3 regions of the Novosphingobium sp. NFX11 genome follow, and region 1 is predicted to be linked to each of the others. Evidence: riboswitches for the same ligand, from Rfam matches in the RefSeq annotation. Region 1 holds a riboswitch; each other region holds the start of a gene.
What was found. A riboswitch is a leader RNA that binds a small molecule or an ion and turns the genes downstream of it on or off. The one in region 1 is predicted to bind cobalamin.
Positions count from the first base shown of each region.

Region 2: linked by a shared signal. The riboswitch ahead of KZO24_RS20780 (cobalamin biosynthesis protein CobG) and the one ahead of KZO24_RS12400 (HoxN/HupN/NixA family nickel/cobalt transporter) in region 1 are both predicted to bind cobalamin.
Region 3: linked by a shared signal. The riboswitch ahead of cobW (cobalamin biosynthesis protein CobW) and the one ahead of KZO24_RS12400 (HoxN/HupN/NixA family nickel/cobalt transporter) in region 1 are both predicted to bind cobalamin.

Region 1 covers NZ_CP080384.1:2,415,862-2,423,046, forward strand. Annotated here, with positions in the region: gene KZO24_RS12380 (ribonucleotide-diphosphate reductase subunit beta) at 1-512, opposite strand, end outside; gene KZO24_RS12385 (sigma-70 family RNA polymerase sigma factor) at 725-1,297, opposite strand; gene KZO24_RS12390 (hypothetical protein) at 1,438-1,698, opposite strand; gene KZO24_RS12395 (nuclear transport factor 2 family protein) at 1,954-2,352, shown strand; cobalamin riboswitch at 2,421-2,663, shown strand; gene KZO24_RS12400 (HoxN/HupN/NixA family nickel/cobalt transporter) at 2,850-3,902, shown strand; gene KZO24_RS12405 (hypothetical protein) at 4,239-4,685, opposite strand; gene KZO24_RS12410 (alpha/beta fold hydrolase) at 4,876-5,592, opposite strand; gene KZO24_RS12415 (pyridoxal phosphate-dependent aminotransferase) at 5,641-6,786, opposite strand; gene KZO24_RS12420 (nuclear transport factor 2 family protein) at 6,856-7,185, opposite strand, start outside.
Region 2 covers NZ_CP080385.1:658,222-665,406, reverse strand. Annotated here, with positions in the region: partial or broken gene KZO24_RS20785 (ABC-F family ATP-binding cassette domain-containing protein) at 180-1,783, opposite strand; cobalamin riboswitch at 1,998-2,213, shown strand; gene KZO24_RS20780 (cobalamin biosynthesis protein CobG) at 2,400-3,422, shown strand; gene KZO24_RS20775 (precorrin-8X methylmutase) at 3,538-4,167, shown strand; gene cobI (precorrin-2 C(20)-methyltransferase) at 4,164-4,898, shown strand; gene cobJ (precorrin-3B C(17)-methyltransferase) at 4,907-5,671, shown strand; gene KZO24_RS20760 (cobalt-precorrin-6A reductase) at 5,635-6,396, opposite strand; gene cbiE (precorrin-6y C5,15-methyltransferase (decarboxylating) subunit CbiE) at 6,395-7,185, shown strand, end outside.
Region 3 covers NZ_CP080384.1:1,652,643-1,659,827, reverse strand. Annotated here, with positions in the region: gene cobN (cobaltochelatase subunit CobN) at 1-2,374, opposite strand, end outside; gene cobW (cobalamin biosynthesis protein CobW) at 2,607-3,656, opposite strand; cobalamin riboswitch at 3,843-4,090, opposite strand; gene fahA (fumarylacetoacetase) at 4,130-5,434, opposite strand; gene KZO24_RS08460 (sensor histidine kinase) at 5,583-6,536, opposite strand; gene KZO24_RS08455 (hypothetical protein) at 6,535-6,831, shown strand; gene KZO24_RS08450 (Dabb family protein) at 7,171-7,185, shown strand, end outside.

The DNA.
Region 1 (7,185 bases):
TTCATCAGCATCGCGAAGCTGGCGAACAGCTGCACGCCCTCGGTGAAGCCGCCGAACATCGCCAGGGTGCGGGCGATGTCCTCGTCGTTGTCGACGCCGAACTTCTGCAGGTAGTCGTGCTTGTCCTTGAGTTCCGAATACTCAAGGAACGCGCCGTACTCGCTCTCGGGCATGCCGATGGTGTCGAGCAGGTGCGAATAGGCGGCGATGTGCACCGTCTCCATGTTGGAGAAGGCGGTGAGCATCATCTTGATCTCGGTCGGCTTGAAGACGCGCGCGTACTTCTCGTGGTAGCAGTCCTGCACTTCCACGTCGGCCTGCGTGAAGAAGCGGAAGATCTGGGTGAGCAGGTTGCGCTCATGCTCCGAGATGTTCTGCACCCAGTCGCGGCAGTCCTCGCCCAGAGGCACTTCCTCGGGCAGCCAGTGGACCTGCTGCTGGATCTTCCAGTAGTCGTAAGCCCAGGGATATTCGAAGGGCTTGTAGGTCTTGCGGGCTTCGAGAAGGGACATGGGCGGCTCCGGTGGATCGTCTGAAATTGCGTTCACCCACAACGCTTTCACGCTTGGGCGGAAAGGCCAGAGATAGGCAAGATCGCGCGCAAATCGAGTGCGTGAATCATCTTCCCACAGGAATATGTGGGGGCAAGGAAAAAGTGCAGCCCCAAGGGGTTGTGGGTGTGATTAATTTCGCCGCCCTCGCATGAATCCCCGGATTGTGCCGGTCAGAGGACTTCGGCGACGCCTTTCAGGCTCTCTCCCAGCTTGTCGATCGCCTGCGCTTTCAGCTGGTGCACACGCGGGATCGAAACTTGCAAGACCTCGGCGATCTCAGCGAGGTTCAGTTCCTCGACGAAGTAGAGCTGCACGATCAGCTTGAGCCGATCCGGCAGGTCGGTGATCGCCGCGATGACCGCGCCGCACATCTCGACATCGACCAGCATCGCGAAGCTGTCAGGCGTTTCCGTGGCGCAGGTCATCGACTGATCGGAATAGACCTTGTCAATCGGCTCGAAGCGCATCGGGCGGGCGGCGTCCTGCAGCGAAACCAATTCGCACTCGCCAATGCCCATCGCCTGTGCCAGTTCGTCGGGCCTCGGATCGCGGCCGAGCCAGCCCCGGAGCTGCGTCTCTTTGTCGGCCAGCATGCGGCGTCGCTCGGACGTCCCGCGCGTGCCCGGCGCGGCGCACGAGGTCCAACATCGCCCCCTCACCCGCATCTTGGCGTAGGCGGCGAAGCCGTCCTCAGTCTGAAGGTCGCGCATCTGCACGCATTCGGTGAGGGCCGCCAGGCCCAACTGCGCTAGATCCTCTCCGGGCGGCCCGATGCCGTGGACGTACCAGGCTTACCGCTTAACCATCGGCAGGAGGCGGCGAACCCGGTCGGCCACGTTGCCCTCGTTAGCGCTGCGGGCGGAAAAGGACATCTGGTCGATATTCATGCGACCCAACTTTCTTCGGAGGCGCTTTCTTCAACGGGGGCGGAAAGGCCCATCGCATCATGGGGCCGGCCGGCGCAGCCGATCTCGTCGATCACTTCGATCGGCTGCGCCGCAGGCATTCGGAGATCGAGGGGACCAGGCACAGCAGCGCGGCGAGCGCGCGAAGTGCTGGGCTCCACCACTAGTGCCAGCGGCAGGGAATGCACGACGGCATCGCCGAAGACCGCTTCCACCGCATCGAGGGCGCGGCCGACCACGAAGCGCTAATCCCCACCGACCCGCATGACCCGAGGAACCGGTGGATTTCGGTGTCGGTGATGGATTGAGGAGGTGCGACTGACTGCTGGGGCTTCGACAAGCTCAGGGTGAGCGGCAGTAGCGCAAACCTCCAAACCCGCTCAGGCTGAGCTTGTCGAAGCCCCGAGCCCAAACGCATCCATTGCCACCGCGATGCCCCTCCCCTTGCTTCGCCTCCCGCATCACCACACCCTCCCCGCAAAAGGGAGAGCCTCATGCAATTCACCGGCCCCGCCGAGGACCGCGCCGCCATCCGCGAACTGATGGAGACGTACGCCGACGCCGCATCGCGGATCGACAAGGCGCAGTGGCTCGATTGCTGGGCGCCCGATGCCGAGTGGATCACCAGCCACGCCGAAGTCCGGGGCCACGAGGCCCTCTCCCGCACCTGGGACGATCTGTTCGCCACGATGGAGGCGATGGTCTTTTTCGCCATGCCCGGCGCGATCCAGGTTTCGGGCGACACTGCCAAGGGCCGCTGCCACGTGCGCGAAATCGCCCGGATCGAAGGCAAGGTGATGAAATTCGCCGCCCGCTACGACGACGAACTCGTCCGCCATGGCGCGCGCTGGCGCTTCGCCCGGCGCATTTACGCCATGAACATCGCCGAATAGCGCGCGCCTCTTGCGGCGGGACGGCCGCGCGATTAGGAAAGCCGCGTCGAAGCGCTCATCCCGAGCCTTTCGACAAAGATCGCGCCGGTGCCCCGCAAGGGGCTTAAAAGGGAACGCGGTGAGGATGTTCTCATCCAAATCCGGGGCTGTCCCTGCAACTGTAAGTGGCGAGCGCGATGCATAGGCCGGTGCCCCGAAGGTGGACACCGGCAGCCACTGGGCCGGACGCTGCGACATGCGAGGCCACGGGAAGGCCATGCATCAAGCGATGACCCGCGAGCCAGGAGACCTGCCTGCGTCCGGTCGCTCTTGCCTTGGTCCAGGGGATGGCCGCGGCACGGAACTGTCCGTCTGAGCGACGCAACGTGCGGCGGGGGCCGCATCGGCGCGAGGGACGCCGGGCGCTGCCGCGTCCGTCCGGGGCCTCCCGTGCCGACCGCGCCGACGGCGCGGCAGTCCCCGTCAGGTCGCCGACGCGAAGACGGATCATGACGCCGATGTCGCCTGCGAAAACCCCTCTAAAGAGCCGGATAACTGTGCTCTTTTCCGTACTTGTCGCCGCCAACCTCCTCGTTTGGGGCTGGGCCTTCAGCCTGTTCCACGCCAGCCCGGTGATGCTGGGCACCGCCCTCCTCGCCTGGAGCCTCGGCCTGCGCCACGCCGTCGACGCCGACCACATCGCCGCCATCGACAACGTCACTCGCAAGCTGATGCAGGAGGGCCAGCGCCCGATCACCGTGGGCCTGTGGTTCGCGCTCGGCCATTCCGCCATTGTCCTGATCGCCGCGACTACCATCGCGCTGGCAGCAGGCACTCTCGATGATTTCGAGGCGTTCGGCCGCTCGGGCGGGGTGATCGCCACGATCATTTCGGCGACCTTCCTGTTCCTGATCGCGATCATGAACCTCGCGATCCTGCGCGGGGTCTGGCAGCGCTTCGTCGAAGTACGGCGCGGCGGGACCTATGCCGAGGAAGACCTTGACATGCTGCTCGCCGGGCGCGGGCTGATCGCGCAGATCCTGCGCCCCGTGTTCCGGCTGGTGCGCCATGCCTGGCACATGGCGCCGCTCGGTTTCCTGTTCGGCCTCGGTTTCGACACCGCCACCGAAGTCGCCATCCTCGGTCTGTCCGGCGCCCATGCGGCAGACGGGATTTCGTTGGGCTCGGTACTTGTATTCCCGGCGCTGTTCGCAGTTGGCATGGCGCTGGTCGATACCGCCGACGGCGTCATCATGCTGGGGGCCTACGAGTGGGCCTTCGTCAAGCCGATCCGCAAGCTCTACTACAACATCGTCATCACGGCCATCTCCGCCATGGTGGCGCTGGTGATCGGCTCGATCCAGACCGCCGCGCTGCTGTCGGAGAAATTCGGGCTGGAGGGCGGCGTATGGTCCGGGGCGGCCTCGCTTTCGGAGCAGTTCAACACGCTGGGATTCCTGATCATCGGCCTGTTCGTGGTGTGCTGGTTACTGAGCTGGGCCGTGTTCCGCTGGGGCGGGCTGGACTCGGTAGAGATGCGGGCAACGGCCAACCCACCCCGCTGCGACTAGGTCGCAAACGACCAACCCTCGGTCCCTCCCGCAAGCGGGAGGGACCGAGAGTGGATCTTTTTCAACGCAAGAAAGCCCGGACCATGAGGAACCACGGCCTTTTCGAGATCTTCCGGGACAGGAAGGCTCTACATAACATTGCGTTATTAGTGCAGCAGCGAGAGGACGCTCTACTGGCTCTGGTTGGCCCGTGCGAGCATCGCGGTGTGGCCCTTCGGTCGTCAATGCCTATGTCACCACCAAAGTGGACGGCGCACCCGTCGTCATCCCCTCCCGGCCGGGCTTCTGACGGGACAGTTCGGGGAAACCTGTCAGCCCGGCTGCCGGTTCAGGCTGTCAGTGAAGGCGGATGGAAGTCGAGGCCAACTGGACATCAGCGGCATGCGGCGCGCGCTCGCCCTTCGCCAGCACCGCAGCGACGTGCCCGGCCAGCATCGCCAGCGCAAGCGTCGAGCCCTCAGCAATGGCCTCCTCGGAGCCGCCCGGCGGCACCACGGTCGCAAGGCAGGTGTCGTGACTGCCGCGCGACAGCATGAAGGGCATGTCCGGGCCGATGATCTCAAGCACGGCGCTCATCGCCGCGCCGCATTCGAGCATCGCATCGATACGCACACGGTCGAGCGGTATGGCACCGTCGATGCCGACGCCGTCCAACAAGGCCAGCGCTTCGCGAATACGGTCGATCTCCTCGCACGCGGCACTGCCCGCGCAATCGTGGAGGAAGTCACGCAGACGCCTCGCATGAGCGCGATCGCCGCCGACATTGTTCGAAGTACTTGCCATTGCCTTATCGTTTTCTTTCGCGTCCGAAGGGTGCGCCACAGTCCCCAGACGTGGCCCGGCGTCAATACGCAGTTCCATATAGCCCGGATTCGCTGTCCCACCTTGTTACATCTTATAGAGGCTAGGTGAAACACCCGTGTATTCAGGGCTGCGCAGACTCCTTGCGGAAATCCCCTTAGGGAAACCGCCTCTAGAGCCGCGCTATCGCGTCAAGTCTATCAGCCACCCAGTCCGGCTCGGTAAGCATCAGGTCATGTCCAGTCTCTATATCCCAGACCCTACCGTGAGATCTCTCGGTCAGTAACTTCATGTCACGCCCCGATATTGTCGAGGTGCAGACGATATGGCTCTCCGGAATGGCGCGCATCGCGGCTTCCCGGGTGAGCACGAGGTTCTGCTCGAAGCATCGCCATGGCTGGACGGTCAACCGGGCATCGATCCATGGTCCCAGCACCGAATCGGTCACTCCGAAAAATGCGGCCATGCCGGGCATCGCCGCCATAACGACTCGCACGCCGTCGATCTCATTCAACCCTTGCCTGGCGCCATGGATGGCTTCGTAAGCGTGCTCGCAAAGTGATTCGCCGTCGCGCGGATAGGCCGCGTCGAGATAGACGCGGTGGCCGACACGTTCGGGTTTGCGGTCCGCCGCGCCGGTGATGACCATGTCGCCATAACTGTGGCCGACGAGGATCGCGTCAGTGAGATCCTCGAAATCCAGAAGCCCGGCGATGTCGGCAATGTGAGTGTCGAGATCGATCGTGGCGCTTAACAGGTGCGCGCGGTCGGCAAGGCCGCTCAGCGACGGTGCGTGCACATCGTGCCCGAGCGCCCGCAACCGCTGCGCTACCGGCTTGTAGCCCCAGCCGCCGTGCCCGCCGCCATGGACCCGAACGAAAGTCGACACGCCGCCCCCTGATTATGATCCACAAAGGATCACATCAGTGCGCTTGTGTCAGGCGCCGACAATCTCCTGGCGTGCCGCAAACCATGCGATCATGCGGTCGATCGCGTCCTCGATCTCGGGTGTGGAGACCGCGAAGCTCAGGCGGATGAAACGATGGCCGTCGACCGGATCGAAGTCGATGCCGGGCGCCGTGGCGACGCCGGTGTCGGCAAGCAGTTGGCGGCAGAAGGCGAAGCTATCGTTGGTCAGGTGGCGGATGTCGGCCCAGATATAAAAGGCACCGTCCGGCGGCGCGATCCGTTGCAGGCCCAGGCGAGGCAGCGCCGCCAGCAAAAGCTCGCGGTTACGGGCGTAGCTCGCGTGGTGTCCTTCCAGTTCCTCGACGCAGTCGAAGGCTACCAGCCCGGCATGCTGCGCCAGCACCGGCGGGGTCAGGAACAGGTTGGCGATCCGCGCCCGCGCCGCGTCAATCAGGTGGGGCGGGACGACCAGCCAGCCCAGTCGCCAGCCGGCCATCGAGAACCACTTGGAAAAGCTGTTCACCACCAAGGCCTCCGGCACGTGCTGCAGCACGGAGTCCGCCGTCATGCCGTAGGTCAGTCCGTGATAGATCTCGTCGGAGATGACGGTGATGCCTTTGCGCGCACAAACCTCGGCGATGGCCGCAAGCTCCTCGGGCGCGATGACGGTCCCGGTGGGGTTCGCCGGGCTGGCGAGGATCAGTCCTTCCGGCGCCGGGTCGAGCGCGTCGAGCGCGGCGGCAGTGACCTGATAGCGCTCGGCCGGCCCGCAGGGCAGTTCGACCGGCTCGATGTAGAGCGTGCGCATGGCATTGCGGTACGCGACGTAGCCCGGGCGAGCGAGCGCCACCCGCGCGCCGGGACGGAACAGGCACGACAGCGCCAGCACGAAGGCCGGCGATGCGCCGCAGGTCAGGAACACCTGCTCGGGCGAAACCATGACGCCATAAGCTTCGGCATAGTGACGCGCGATCCGCTCGCGCAGTGCCGGGCTTTCCCAGTATCCGCCCGCCTCTGCATCCAGCACCGCGTGGGCGGCGGCGATGGCGGCAGCTGGAGCCCCCGTCGAGGGCTGGCCGTATTCCATGTGGATCACGTCGCGCCCCTCGGCGGCGAGTTCGTAGGCGAGACGGCCGATGGTGGTGGCGTGGAAGGGTTCGACGTGCGCGATCATGCCCGCCTGCTACGCGCAGCAAGGGCGCGATGCAATGCGGGCGCCTTGCGGGATCGGTGCGATGCGCGCTCAGGATGCGAAGACGGTGTAGATCCGCGCGTCGAACAGCCACCGGCCGTCCAGCCGCACAGATCGGTCGTGATATTCGCCGGTGACCTCCTTGTCAGTGCCAGTGATCCGCGCCACCATCATCGCATTGGCCCGCGCAGTATCGCCCGTGACCTCGATCATCAGGTTATGGATCAGCGGCACCGGATGCGGCCTTCCCTTTCCTTCGAGCAGAAACGCAACCAGTGCCTGCGGAGTGTCAAACCGCTGGCGCACGACGTGTTCGGCACGGTCCGGCGCACCGGAGCGGACCTCGAAAGTGCCCGTTGAAGCGAAAAGCTTTGAAATGTC
Region 2 (7,185 bases), on a different replicon from region 1:
ACCTGGTCTCCGATCGGCGTTTCCATGAAGTGATGCCCGCCCGGCGCAATGACCCAGCCGCCGACCGCGCATGGTGAATAGCGATAGCTGCGTAATGTTCCGGGGCTAGGCCTTGTTTTGGCGACCAAGATCGGGCGCACGGCATTGCTCGGTTCAGTCTGCGGCCTCTCGGTCAATGCTCATGTCGAGCGAATCCAGCCGCCAGTTTCCAGTTCGACCGTCCGCGTAATGCGAATTCGATCCAAAAATCGTCGATCGTGACTGACCACGATTAACGCGCCATCGTAGGCCATCAATCCGGCTTCGATCGCAGCGATCGATTCGAGGTCGAGATGGTTCGTCGGCTCGTCGAGGATAAGGAGCGGCGGCGGAGCAGGGTTGCCCAAGATGCAGGCAAGGCCGGCGCGCAGGATCTGCCCTCCGCTCAGGGCGTGGACGGCCTTGTCGGCTGCTGCTGCCCTGAAGCCGAAACGAGCCAGCGCCGCGCGACATGCATTATTGTCCACCCCTCGTTTAGTCGCGAGAAGTTCTCAGCGATGGTCTGTTCCTTGTGCAGGATGGTGGCCTGCTGATCGAGTAGCCTACGGGGAACGTGGCATTCCGCTCGGCCTGACGACGGGGTAAGTTCGCCGATGATGACCCGCAGCAAAGTCGATTTGCCGCTGCCATTCGCTCCGGTTATCGCAACCCGTTCGGGTCCGACGATGCGCAGTGACATGTCGCGTAATATCGATGCCCCATCCTCGTATCCTGCGGAGACATGCTCGAGCGTAAGAACATCGCGAGACGGGTTAAGGCCTGTCGTCGCGATCTGAACCGAGATGGGCTGGAATATTTCGATCCGCGCCCTTGCCCGTTTCACAGCGAGTTCCGCCTCGCTGCGCTGCCGTTCGGCGAAGCGTCTGTTTTCTCCGCCGCTGTTTTCCGCCTGCTCGCGGCGGGCCCCGAGCAGGATACGCGGCATGCCGCCACGACCGGCCTGGCGATTTCCCGCTGCATCGCGCCGCTGCTGACGCTCTGCGGTTATTTGCGTCTTGCGGGTCACTTGCGCCCGATGGTGCTCGGCCGATGCGAGATCATGCTCGGCGGCAGCGAGTTCAACGGCCTTGCGTGCGCAGTAATCACTCCAGTTGCCACCATAACGCGCGGCCCCCAGCGAGGTAAGTTCGATGATCGAGTCCATGGCGTCGAGCAATTCGCGGTCATGGCTCACGACGATGGCGCCTGCACGCCAGTGCGCCAGCATATCGATGACGGCCGCTCTGCCCTCTGCGTCAAGGTTGTTCGTCGGCTCATCAAGCAGCAGAAAATCCGGCTGGGTGAAATGCAATCCCGCCAGCGCCGCGCGTGTCCTCTGTCCGCCCGACAGGCAGCCGAGCGGCGTATCGAGCGGTATCGGCAGCCCTAGGCAGGCCAGTGCGTCGGCTGCGCGGGTTTCCACGGTCCAGTCGGCCTCGACCAGTTCGTCCAACGTCGCGGTGCCGGCTTCGGCGCCGCGAAGAACCGCGAGTGCATCGGCGATTCCGAGCAGATGCGCCACGGTGCCGTCGGCCGATGCCTGTACAGCCTGCCGTAGCAATCCCACTGTGCCCTGAACGCGAACGGTTCCTCTGGACGGCGACAGGTCGCCGCAGATGAGGCTCAGCAGCGTCGATTTGCCAATGCCGTTGCGTCCGACAAGGCCGGCGCGTTCCTTGCTGAAATCGAGGGTCAGGTCATCAAGAACGCGGCGGCCGTCAGGCGCGGGCCAGGTGAGTTTGGAAATGGAAATGGAGGCAGGCATGAACACAGGTTTCCTTGGCGGCAAGGCGGGTAGGCGATGCGGTCAGGGACAAGTTCATGATTACACACTCCGTCAGGGGTGCAGTGGATATAGTCGCTGCGGGCACCGATCGCAATCGACTGATTCGATGACGATCAATCCTGGCGAACAGGAGTTTACCCTCCTGCAAAGTCGCTGTAAGGCGCAGCGCTCGAAGGGTGGGGAAACTCCGTTCTTCGAACATGATCGCGCCGGTGCCCCTGACGGGGCTTAATCGGGAATGCGGTGCGGGGGCTTGCTCCCAAATCCGCGGCTGTCCCTGCAACTGTAAGCGGGTAGCGCGATGCACTCGCCCTTTCGAGGGGCAGCCACTGGGCCTTAAAGGTCCGGGAAGGCGTGCATCAAGCTGTGACCCGCGAGCCAGGAGACCTGCCGGCGCACTGGTCGCTCTTGCCTTGGTCCAGGGGATGGTCACGGCACGGTTGTTCTTCCGTCTGGGCGACGAAGCGGTGCGGCTGGGGCTGCACGCGCGCGTGTCGCCGGGCGCCTGTTGCGCCCGCCCGTCGGCCCGCGTCGGTCGGCCGTGGCCGGTAAGCCCCATCCTCAGGTTCGGCCCGGCGCGCGGGGTGGGATGGCTGTGAGCCTGCAGGAAGAGGGCGTGATACGGGGCTGGTGCCCCGACGCCTGGCGTCCGATGATGGCCGGAGATGGACTGCTGGTGCGGGTCAAGCCGCACCTCGGCCGGATGAGCTCCGCCCAGGCGGTTGCCTTGGGCGAGGCCGCGCTGGCCTATGGCAATGGCCTGATCGACCTGACGCGGCGTGCCAACTTCCAGATTCGCGGGGTGGGCGAGCCGCACTGGCCGGTCCTGCTGGAGCATCTGTGCGCGCTCGGTCTCGTCGATGGTGACGGCGAGCGGGAGAGCCACCGCAACATCCTCGCTGCACCGGACTGGCGTGCGGGCGACGACACCGCGCGCATCGCCGACGAGCTGCGCGACCGGTTGGCGGGATTTCCGCAGCTGCCGGGCAAGGTCGGCTTTGTCATCGATGCGGGCGAGGTGCCGGTACTGGCGCGCGAACCGGGAGATTTCCGGATCGAACGCACGCTCGATGGCCCGCTGATGCTGCGCGCCGACGGGCGGGCCGAGGGCGTGAAGCTGACGGTCGGCGGCGAGGTCGATGCCTTGCTGGCGCTCGCGCGGTGGTTCGTCGAAAGCGGCGGCGCGAAGGCGCGGCGGATGGCCCGGCACCACGCTCCGCTGCCCGCCTGGGCCCGCGATGGTGCCCGGCCCGCCCCGCCTCAGCCGCCCATCGCGCCCGGCCGGTGGCGGGACGGGATCGCCTGTGGTTTGCCGTTCGGGCGCATCGAGGCGAAGACATTGCTGGACCTGATGCGAAGCCCCGGCGTCACCGGAGTGCGCCTGACGCCCTGGCGCGTGCTGCTCGTCGAAGGGGGCTGCTCGACCGATGTTCCCGGTCTCGTGACCGATCCCGCCGATCCGCTGCTGCGGGTGGATGCCTGCCCCGGTGCCCCCGCTTGCCCGCAGGCCAGCGTGGAAACCCGCGATCTGGCCCGGCGGCTTGCCCCCTCGTGCCGGGCCGTCTGCATGTGTCCGGGTGCGCCAAGGGCTGCGCCTCTTCGCTGCCCGCCGACGTGACCGTGACCGGCCGCGGCGGACGCTACGACCTTGTCTTCGGGGCCCGCGCCGATGCGCAGCCGCTGTGCCGAGGGCTGGACAGCGCCGACATTCTCGCCCGCCTTGGAGCTTCCTGATGCCGCATGCCTACGAGAAGGACGGCGCCGCGATCTATCGCCAGTCCTTCGCTATCATCCGCGCCGAGGCCGATCTCGTGCGCTTCGGGGCCGAGGAGGAGCCGGTCGCGGTGCGCATGATCCATGCGGCGGGCATGGTGGGCCTCGAAGCGCATATCCGCTTCTCGCACGGTTTCGCGGCGGCAGCGCGCGATGCGCTGGTCGCCGGTGCGCCGATCCTGTGCGATGCGCGCATGGTGTCCGAGGGCGTGACCCGCGCGCGCCTGCCCGCAGACAACCGGGTGATCTGCACCCTCAACGACAGCCAGGTACCGGACCTCGCCCGTACCATGGGCAATACCCGCTCCGCCGCCGCGCTGGAGCTGTGGCGGCCGCATCTGGCAGGTGCGGTGGTGGCGATCGGCAACGCCCCCACGGCGCTGTTCCACCTCCTCGACATGCTGCAGGACCCGGCCTGCCCGCGCCCGGCGGCGATCATCGGCTGTCCGGTGGGCTTTGTGGGAGCGGCCGAGTCCAAGGACGCGCTGTGGGAGGCGGCGCCGGTCCCCTGCTGCATCGTCGAGGGGCGCCTCGGCGGCAGTGCCATCACGGTGGCGGCCATCAACGCCCTTGCGAGCCGCGCCGAATGAGCGCGCCGGATCATGGCACGATCCATGGCGTCGGCCTTGGCCCCGGCGCAGCCGACCTCATGAGCGTGCGTGCGGACCGGCTGGTGCGCGGCACGCGGCAGATCGCCTATTTCCGCAAGAAGGGCCGCGCCGGCCACGCCCGGCGCATCGCGCAGGACCTGCTGCGCGCCGATGCGGTCGAGATCGCGATGGAATATCCGGTGACCACCGAAATCCCGCTGTCCGATCCGGGCTACAACGCCTGCCTCTCCGAGTTCTACGCCGGATGCACCGAGCGGCTGCTGGACGCCACCCGCACCGGCGAGGATGTGGTGGTGCTGTGCGAGGGTGATCCGTTCTTCTACGGGTCGTTCATGCACCTCCACAGCCGCCTTGCGGGCCAAGCGCCTGTGGAGGTCGTGCCCGGCATCACCGGCATGGCGGGTGCATGGAACGCCACCGGCCTGCCGATCACGTGGGGGGATGACGTGCTGACGGTGGCGATGGCCACTCTGCCCGAAGCGGAGCTGGCGCGGCGCATCCGCGATACCGACGCGCTGGTGGTCATGAAGATCGGCCGCAACCTGCCCAAGCTGCGCCGCGCCGTGGCCGCAGCCGGGCGCGAGGATGCCGCATGGCTGGTCGAGCACGCCGCCATGCCGGGCCAGAAGGTGACCCGGCTGGTCGATGCCGAGCAGGTCGCGCCCTACTTCTCGATCCTGCTCATTCACGGACAGGGGCGTCGACCGTGAGCGGGGCCATGACCACAGGATGGGTTGCGGTTGCCGGGCTGGGGCCGGGCAGCGAGGCACTCGTCACGCCCGAAGTCACCGCTGCGCTGGCCGAGGCGACCGACGTGGTCGGCTACATTCCCTATGTTGCGCGCGTGGCGCCTCGGCCGGGGCTGACGCTGCATCCTTCCGACAACCGCGTGGAACTGGACCGGGCGGCCTTGGCGCTCGACCTTGCGGCGCAGGGGCGCAGGGTGGTCGTCGTGTCATCGGGCGATCCCGGAGTCTTCGCGATGGCCTCCGCGCTGTTCGAGACGCTGGAGGCAGGGCCGGTTTCATGGCGCGGTCTCGACATACGCGTGCTGCCGGGGATTACCGCCATGCTCGCCGCCGCGGCACGGGCAGGCGCGCCGCTCGGGCATGATTTCTGCGCGATCAACCTGTCCGACAACCTTAAGCCGTGGAACGTCATCGAGAAGCGCCTGCAGCTGGCGGCGGAGGCGGACTTCGCCATGGCGTTCTACAACCCGCGATCCAGGGCGCGGCCCGAAGGGTTCGCCAGAGTGCTGGAAGTGCTGCGCGATGCCTGCGGCGACGAGCGGCTGGTCCTGTTCGCCCGCGCGGTATCGACCCCGGAGGAAAGCCTGAGGATCGTGCCGCTCGGACAGGCGAGTGCGGAAATGGCTGACATGCGCACCGTGGTGATCGTCGGATCGAGCCGGACGCGGGTGATCGAGCGGCCGGGAGGACCGACCCTTTACACCCCGCGCTCGGTTTCCGGGGATGCGGCGTGAGCGATCCAGTCGAGTACGTCCTCGGGCCGATGGAACTCGGTGCGGGTCGGGAGCGCCGGGCGCTCGATCATCAGCACCGGCAGGCCGAGATCGCGCGCGGCGACAAGTTTCGCCTTGGCGCCGCTGCCGCCCGCGTTCTTGCAGACCACGAGGTCGATCGCATGGTCGCGCAGCAGCCGGGTGTCGTCTTCGACGCTGAAGGGGCCGCGATCGATGACCAGCGTGTGATGGGGCAAGGCGGACGGCTGGTCCGGCGCATCGACGAAGCGCAGCAGGTAGTGATGCTGCGGGCGGGCGGCGAAAGCCTCCACATGCATGCGGCCCAGTGCAAGCATGATCCGGCGCGGCGGGCCGCCAAGGGCATCGACGGCAGCGGCGATGTCGGGAGCAGGGCGCCAGTCGTCTCCGGCTACCGGTTCCCATGCCGGACGGGTGAGCGCGAAGAGAGTTACGCCTGCGATGCGGGCCGCTTCCACCGCGTTCGCGCTCATCGTTGCGGCGAAGGGATGGGTGGCGTCCACCAGATGAGTAACGCAGTTTGCGCGCAAGTAGGCGGCGAGCCCGGACACGCCGCCGAAGCCGCCGATGCGCGTGGGGATCGGCTGCGGGCGCGGGTTTTCGGTGCGTCCGGCATAGCTGAGCATTGCGGTCATGCCGGACGCCGCCAGCAGGCGGGCAAGCGCGCTCGCTTCGGTGGTTCCGCCCAGCAGCAGGATGTTCGGCATGGCTGACAGCATCGCTTCCCCCTGGTTGACGATCGTGGGCATCGGCGAGGATGCGGCGGACGGACTGAGCGCGGCAAACCGCGCGGCACTGGAACAGGCGCAACTGGTGATGGGCGCCGCCCGCCACCTCGCGCTGCTGCCGGGGCTTAGTGCGCCGAGCCGCGAATGGCCAGTTCCCTTCGCCGACGGCATCCCGCTGCTGCTGGCGGAGCGCGGGCGCAAGGTGGTAGTGCTGGTCTCCGGCGATCCGTTCTGGTTCGGCGCGGGGAGCAGTGTGACTCGCGATCTTGCTCCGGGCGAATGGATCGCGCACCCGGCGCCTTCCACGTTCGGGCTGGCGGCGGCGCGGCTGGGCTGGGCGCTGCAGGACTGCACCTGCCTTGGTCTTCACGCCGCGCCGGTGCAGCGCCTGCGGCCTCACCTTGCCAAAGGGCGGCACATACTGGTGCTCGTGCGTGATGGCGAAGCGGTGGCTGGGCTGGCCGCGTATCTGGTCGAGCGTGGTTTCGGCGCTTCTACGCTGCATGTGCTGGAAGCATTGGGCGGGCCGCGCGAACGGGTGCGCAGCGTCGAAGCACAGGCGCTGGGCTTCGACGATATCCGGCATCCGGTAGCGGTGGGGATCGAGGTCGCCGGCGTGGGTGACGCCTTGCCCGCGACCAGCGGCTTGCCTGACGATCTGTTCGATCACGACGGCCAGATCACCAAGAGCCCGCTGCGGGCCCTGACGCTCAGCGCCCTCGCGCCGCGTCCCGGCGAGCGCTTGTGGGACATCGGGGGCGGCTCGGG
Region 3 (7,185 bases), 760 kb from region 1:
CCGGATCAAGTCCGGGACGACGGGATACCCATTCCGCCGCCAGCAGTTCCAGCCGCTCCACAGTATCGCCGAGCGTGCGCCAGGGCTCACCCGAAACCGCCGCCAGCACTTCCGGCCTCGGGCCATCCCAGCGGTCCGCCATACGGCAGTCGAGCGGGTCGAACCCCAGCGCGAAATCCTCCGCCATCGCCCGCAGCAGCGAGGCTTGCCCCGGCCCGTCATACCCGCGCGGCGTGCGTGCCAGCGCCACCAGCAGATCGCGCCGCAAGCGCCCCTCCGGCGATTGCCCGAAGACATGCAGCCCGTCGCGGATCTGCAGTTCCTTGAGTTCGCACAGATAGTTGTCGATCGCCGACAGCGCATCGTCGCCGTCACCCTCGGCACCGGCGTCCTTGTCCAGACCCTGCGAGCGGGCGAGATCGATGATGTCGCGCCGCAGCCGCTCCAGACGGCGCGGGTCCATCCCGGCGGCGAGGTAGTATTCGTCCACCAGCGCTTCGAGGTGCTTGAGCGGTCCGTAACTCTCGGCGCGGGTGAGGGGCGGGGTCAGGTGATCTACGATCACCGCGCCGATGCGACGCTTGGCCTGCGTGCCCTCGCCGGGGTCGTTGACGATGAAGGGGTAGAGCTGCGGCAGTGGCCCGGCGCAGATCTCGGGGAAGCACTCGGCCGAGAGCGAGATCGCCTTGCCGGGCAGCCATTCGAGATTGCCGTGCTTGCCCACATGCACCAGCGCTTGCGCGCCGAACCGCCGCCCCAGCCAGACGTGGAAGGCGAGGTAGGCGTGCGGCGGCGGCAGCGCCGGGTCGTGGTAGGTTTCCTTGGCGTCGATGTTGTACCCCCGCGCCGGTTGCACGGCGACGCAGACATTGCCGAAGCGGTGGACTGCCAGCCGGAACGCGCCGTCCTTCACGAAGGGATCGGCAGAAGGCGCACCCCAGCGCTCCAGCATCTTCTTGCGTGCGCTTTCGGGCACTCCGGCGAAGGCGGCTTCGTAGTCGGCCAGCGGCAGCGAAATCTCGCCGGGTCGATCCAGTGATGTGAGGTCGTTGGTCACCCCGCCGGTCATCAGCCGCATCAGCGCCTGCCCGTCCTCGGGCGCGCCGCCGGTATCGTATCCGGCGGCACGAAGGCTGGAGAGGATCGAGGCCGCGCTGGCGGGCGTGTCGAGGCCGACGCCATTGCCGATCCGCCCGTCGCGGTTGGGATAGTTGGCGAGCACCAGCGCCACCTTGCGCTGCGCGGGCACGGTACGGCGCAGGCTCGCCCAGTTGGCGGCGAGGTCTGCTACGAAGGCCACGCGATCGGGCGCGACGCGGGGGACGACGATGCCGCACTTCGTCACTTCGTCGAAGCGTTCGGCGGCCTTGAAGGCGACGGCGCGGGTGAACAGGCGGCCGTCGAGTTCGGGCAGCGCCACGTTCATCGCCAGATCGCGCGGGCCTAGGCCGCGTGCGGCGGCCTGCCAGTCGGCTTCCTCGACACCCGCGAAGGCGACCTGCAGGATCGGGCAGTCGGCGCGTTCGAGCACGCCGCCGACGCGCGGTTCTCCCGAGGAAGAGGAGGCGAAGCTGGTGGCGTTGACGATCACGTCGGGCGCAATCTCGGCCATCAGGCCGCCGAGCCAGTCGATGGCGAAAGGCTCTCGCAGCGCGCGGACATGGACGGCGGCGACGTTGAACCCGCGCATTTGCAATGCGGCGACCATCGCGTCCACGGCGTCGAGCGTGCCCGCGATCATCAGCGCGCGGTAGAATACCAGCAGCACGACAGAGGCGTCGGGGCGCCATGATGCGCGCAAGTCGGCCAAGCTCGGCCGGTCCACGCCTTGCAGATAGAGCCCCGCGTCGGCCACCGGCACCGGGTCGTCCGGCTGGCCGCAGTCCTCGCCGATCAGCCGCGCGGCGGTGCGGAGGAACGACAGGGCATTCGCGCTGCCGCCCTGCCGCAGATAGTCGCGGAGGTGCTCGACCGTCTCGGCGGGGAGGGTGGAGGCGACTGTCAGCGTCGGATCATCCTCGCGCCCGTCGGCGATGGCGGCGAAGGCGATGCCCTTCTCGCGGGCGATCAGGGCGATTTCGTCGATGCCGTAGGGCCAGTAGCTCTTGCCGCCGAGCAGCACCACGCACACGAATTTTGCGTGGGCGATCACCTTCTCGACGTAGAGATCGACCGAATACGGGTGCCGCAACTGCAGCAGGTTGGCGAGGCGGACGCTGGGCGCGCCCTCCGGCAGCCCTGCCGCTGCCTTGGCGAAGCAGGCGAGTTCGCTGTCCGCCACCGTCAGGATGACGATGTCGCCCGGAGGCTGGTCGAGGTCGATCGCCTCCTCGCCGTTGGAGATCGTGCCCGGGGTGGCGGAAAGCAGGTGCATTAGGCGGCGCTCGCCGGGCTGACGGCAGAGCTAACCGCCCTGGATTGCTTCACCCGCTGCGCGGGTTCGCAATGACGAAGGAGGGGGTAGAGCCGGAGGTCTTCGTTCAACGCCCGTCCGCTTCCCAACCGCTCGTCATTGCGAGCGCAGCGAAGCAATCCAGGGCGGTTCGCGCGGCTCTGGATTGCCGCGCGGCTGCGCCGCTCGCAATGACGAAGGGAGAGAGAAGGAATCACGCCGGGACCGAACCCAGCACGCCTGCCAGCGCGGCTTCGATGGCGGCCTGATCGAGCCCCTTCTGGCCGATCACCACCAGCTGCGTGCGGCGCGGTTCTTCGGGCTTCCACGCGCGGTCGAAGAAGTGCTGGATGCGCGGGCCGACGCCCTGCAGCACGAGGCGGCTGGGCTTGCCCGCCAGCGCGACCATGCCCTTCACGCGCAGCACGTCATGCGCGGCGATCTGTTCCTTCATGCCCGCCAGCAGCGCGTCGAGATCGGCCACTTCGCCGCCGTTCAGGATGAAGGTGTCGAAGTCGTCATGGTCGTGATCGTCGTCGAGGCCGTCGATGTGCGACTTGCGGCTGTCGAGGTCGTCCTCGGCCGCCGCGACGATGCCGAGCAGCGCGGCGATGTCGACCGCGCCGTGGTCCGCGCGCACGATCTTGACGCCGGCGCGCGTCTCGGCGGCGACGGTCTTCTCGACTTCGGCCAGCACGTCCGCATCGACGAGGTCGGTCTTGTTGAGCACCACCATGTCGGCGCAGCCCAGCTGTTCCTCGAACAGTTCCTCGAGCGGGCTGTCGTGGTCGAGGTTGGGATCGGCGGCGCGGGCGGCGGCGAGGGCTTCCTCGTCCGTGGCGAAGCGACCGGCGGCGACGGCATCGGCGTCGATCAGGGCGATCACGCCGTCCACCGTCGCGCGGGTGCGGATGTCCGGCCACTGGAAGGCCTTGACCAGTGGCTTGGGCAGCGCGAGGCCCGACGTCTCGATGATGATGTGGTCGGGCGGGGTCTCGCGGTCGAGCAGCTTCTGCATCGTCGGCAGGAAGTCGTCGGCCACGGTGCAGCAGATGCAGCCATTGGCGAGTTCGAGGATATCGTCCTCGGGGCAGGCCTCGTCGTTGCAGCCCTTGACCAGTTCGCTGTCGACGCCGACGTCGCCGAACTCGTTGATGACGAGGGCGAGGCGGCGGCCCTTCGCGTTCTGCAGCAGGTGGCGGATCAGCGTGGTCTTGCCGGCGCCGAGGAAGCCGGTGATGACGGTGGTGGGTACTTTGCTCAAGGCTCTCAACTCCCGCGCCGGCGACTTCTCGCGGCGGGGCGTACCGGCGCTTTCGCGCCGGCGCGGGGCAGGGGCGACGGACAGGCGCGAAGACGCCCGGCGACCTGCTCCGCTGCGGCCCCTAAGCCGCATGCGTGTCGTCGCTCAGACGGTGAACCGTGCCGCAGCCATCCCCTGGACCAAGGCAAGAGCGACCAGACGCCGGCAGGTCTCCTGGCTCGCGGGTCAACGCATCGATGCACGGCCTTCCCGAAGCCTCGCATGTCGCAGCGTCCGGCCTCAGTGGCTGCCTCCCCGCACGGTGAGGGGGAAGCGATGTGCATCGCGCTCGCCGCTTACAGTTGCAGGGACAGCTGCGGATCTCGAACGGCGAACCGTTCCCACCGCCTTCCCTTTTAAGCCCCTTGCGGGGCACCGGCGCGATCTTGTTCCCGGCGGATACCGGGAGGCAGGGGTGGGCGCAAGTGTTGGTTTCAGCGTGCCGGAAGGATGCGGGCGCGGCATTCTCCGAAACCGATGGAAACGAAGCCCTCAGCGGCGGCGGTGGCGGTGATGGAGATTTCGTCGCCGTCCTCCAGGAACGTGCGGGTCTCGCCACTGGCCAAGGTGAGGGGCGACTTGCCGCCCTGCGACAATTCCATGAGGCTGCCGAAACCCTCCCGCTCGGGAGCGGAAATCGTGCCGGTGCCGAGCAGGTCGCCGGGCGTCAGGTTGCAGCCGTTGGATGCATGGTGCGCGACCATCTGGTTCACCGTCCAGTACATGTTGGTCGCCGGGCCGTGGCTGAGGCGATGGGGCGGAAGCCCGGCCTTGCGCATGGCCTGCGTGGTCAGGTGGACCTGCAGCATGACGCCCAGCGCGCCGTGGGCCTGATCATCCGCGTCAGACAGATAGGGCAGGGGCTGCGGGTCGCCTTCCGGTCGGGGCGGCTGGGCCGCGCGGAAGGGCGCGAGGGCTTCGGGCGTGACGACCCATGGCGAAATCGTCGAGTGGAAGTTCTTCGACAGGAACGGGCCGAGCGGCTGGTATTCCCACCCCTGCACATCGCGCGCGGACCAGTCGTTGAGCAGGCAGAAACCGGCGATATGCTGCGCAGCATCGGTGATCGGCACGGGCTCGCCGAGGTCGTTGCCGCGGCCTATCCAGACGCCCATCTCCAGTTCGTAGTCGAGCCTTGCAGTCGGCGCGAAGATCGGCGCATCGGCCTCGGGCGGCTTGCGCTGGCCGGTGGGGCGCACGACCGGAACACCCGAGGGACGGATCGAGGACGCGCGGCCGTGGTAGCCGATCGGCACATGCTTGTAGTTGGGCAGCAGCGGGTTGTCCGGGCGGAACTGGCGGCCGATGTTGTTGGCGTGATGGATACCGACATAGAAGTCGGTGTAGTCGCCGATGCGTGTCGGCAGGTGCAGCATGCAGGCTTCGACCGGGTGCAGCATGGGCTCGATGACCGGGCGGCGGGTTTCGTCGCAGAGCAGGTCGGAGAGGGCATGGCGCAGGGGGCGGCGGTCTTGCGCGGGGATGGCCAGCAGGCGGGCCATGTCCGCATCGCTGCAGATTTCGGCGAGGTTTGCGGGGACGAGGCCTGCTGTGGCCAGTGCACGGATGTCCAGGATCTGGTCGCCGATCGCAACACCGATCCGCGTCGGTGTCTCTTCTGAGGTGGAGAACACACTGAAGGGCAGGTTCTGGACCGGGAAGTCGTGGTGGCCGTCGGCGCTGTCGACCCAGCTTTTGCGGGCAGGGTCATGGGTTTCGTCGATGGTCCACCAGTTCACAGGTCGCTCTCCATATTCTCTCATCGTCCCGGACTTGATCCGGGACCGCTGGCCGTGAAAAGCCCACCTTTCGATGGGCCGTCCCGCGGCAAGCTCGCATCTAAAGACTGCCAGCGGTCCCGGATCAAGTCCGGGACGACGATCTTCGTCAACCCATTGGCGGCTGGGGCACATCCAGGCGCGCGATCAGGCCGCCTTCGGGCGCGGCGGCGAAGGAAAGCTGGCCGTCGAAGCGCGCCATCAGCCGGTGCGCGGTCGGGATGCCGAGGCCGAAGCCCTTGGTGTCCCGCGCCCGCGCCGCGTCGAGGCGGAAGAACGGGTCGAGGATCGCCTCGAAATAGGCGGAAGGGATGCCCGGTCCGGAATCGGCGATCTCGATGCGCCAGTGCCCTTCGTGGCGGAGCACGGCGACCTGAGCCTCGCCGCCGAACTGGATGGCGTTCTCCACCAACGCCGCCAGCGCCAGTTCCACCGGCTCGCGGAAGGTCCGGGCGAGGGTGGGGACGGAGGCATCGAAGCGGGCGCGCGTCCCGTAAGGGTGCAGCACGTGCGCGACCACTTCGGTGAGGTCCAGCGTCTCGGGCTCGGCGTCGAGATGCTGCGCGCGCAGGAAGCGCTGCAGCGAGGCGAGCAGGGCCTCCATCTCGTCCACGCTGGCAAGGATCACCCCGCCCAGTTCGGCATCGTCGATGAGTTCCGCCGCGACCTTCTGGCGCGAGAGCGGCGTGCGCAAGTCGTGGCTGATCGCCTCGAACGACCTGGCCTGATCCTGCAGCAGCCGCGCGATGCGCTCCTGCATGAGGTTCATGGAGTGGGCGAGCTGGCGCAAGTCCGGGGTGCCACCCTCGGCGATGACCACTTGCCGGCCCCGACCGATGGCGTCGGCGGCATCGCTCATGCGGCGCAGCGGGCGGGTCAGCACGTGCAGCGCAGCGAGGCCGATGGCGAGGAAGGCCACCGTCGTCGCAAGCGTCAGCACCGTCGCCCGCAGCGCCACCGGCCACATCGCGTTGATATCGCGCGAGCGGAAGTTGAGCCAGTGCCCGTCCGCCAGCCGGATCGCGCCGACGAGATCGCACTTGCCTCCCGGCGGTCCCTGCATGGCCAGCCGCAGCGAACGCCCGCCGAGCGAAGGCTCCCACTCGATGATGCGCCGCTCGATGCGGATGAGGGATCTCGTCGGTCGTGGCGGTCGCCACGCTGGGCGCATTGCCAACGGCGGCGGCGAGGTGACGCGTGCTCATGGTCGGCGCGGTCAGGCGCGGATCGGCGGAGTGGATGCGGTCGCTGACGACGAGCAGTTCGCCGATGCGGCGCGCGTGGTCCTCGTTCAGCGTCTGCCGGTCGATCGACTGGTAGAACACGAGGCTGGCAGCCAGTTGCAGCACGCCGAGTAGCATGAACACCAGTGCGACATAGACCGCGAAACGCGGCGCGAAGGGACGGGCCACCTCTTGATCCTCTCCTGCAGCATACCGCCCGGCCGCACGGTGCCGATATGCCTCTGCGGATTTTGCACACACCCGCCCGGCTCCCGCGTCAACTGGAGGAGGAGGTGTAGCAATGATTTGATACGCAATCGGACGGATGCGCAACGGTTGCCCGGAGGTAAGGAGCGCTTTTGGCACCTGTTTTATCTGACAGGCATGGCCTTAAACCCGCCGCGCTAGTCTTCCTCCCGCAGCGCCGAGTCCCCGCGAACCAATCGCGGCGCGGGCGCGATAGGGGAGAGACCGATGATCCGTCACGTC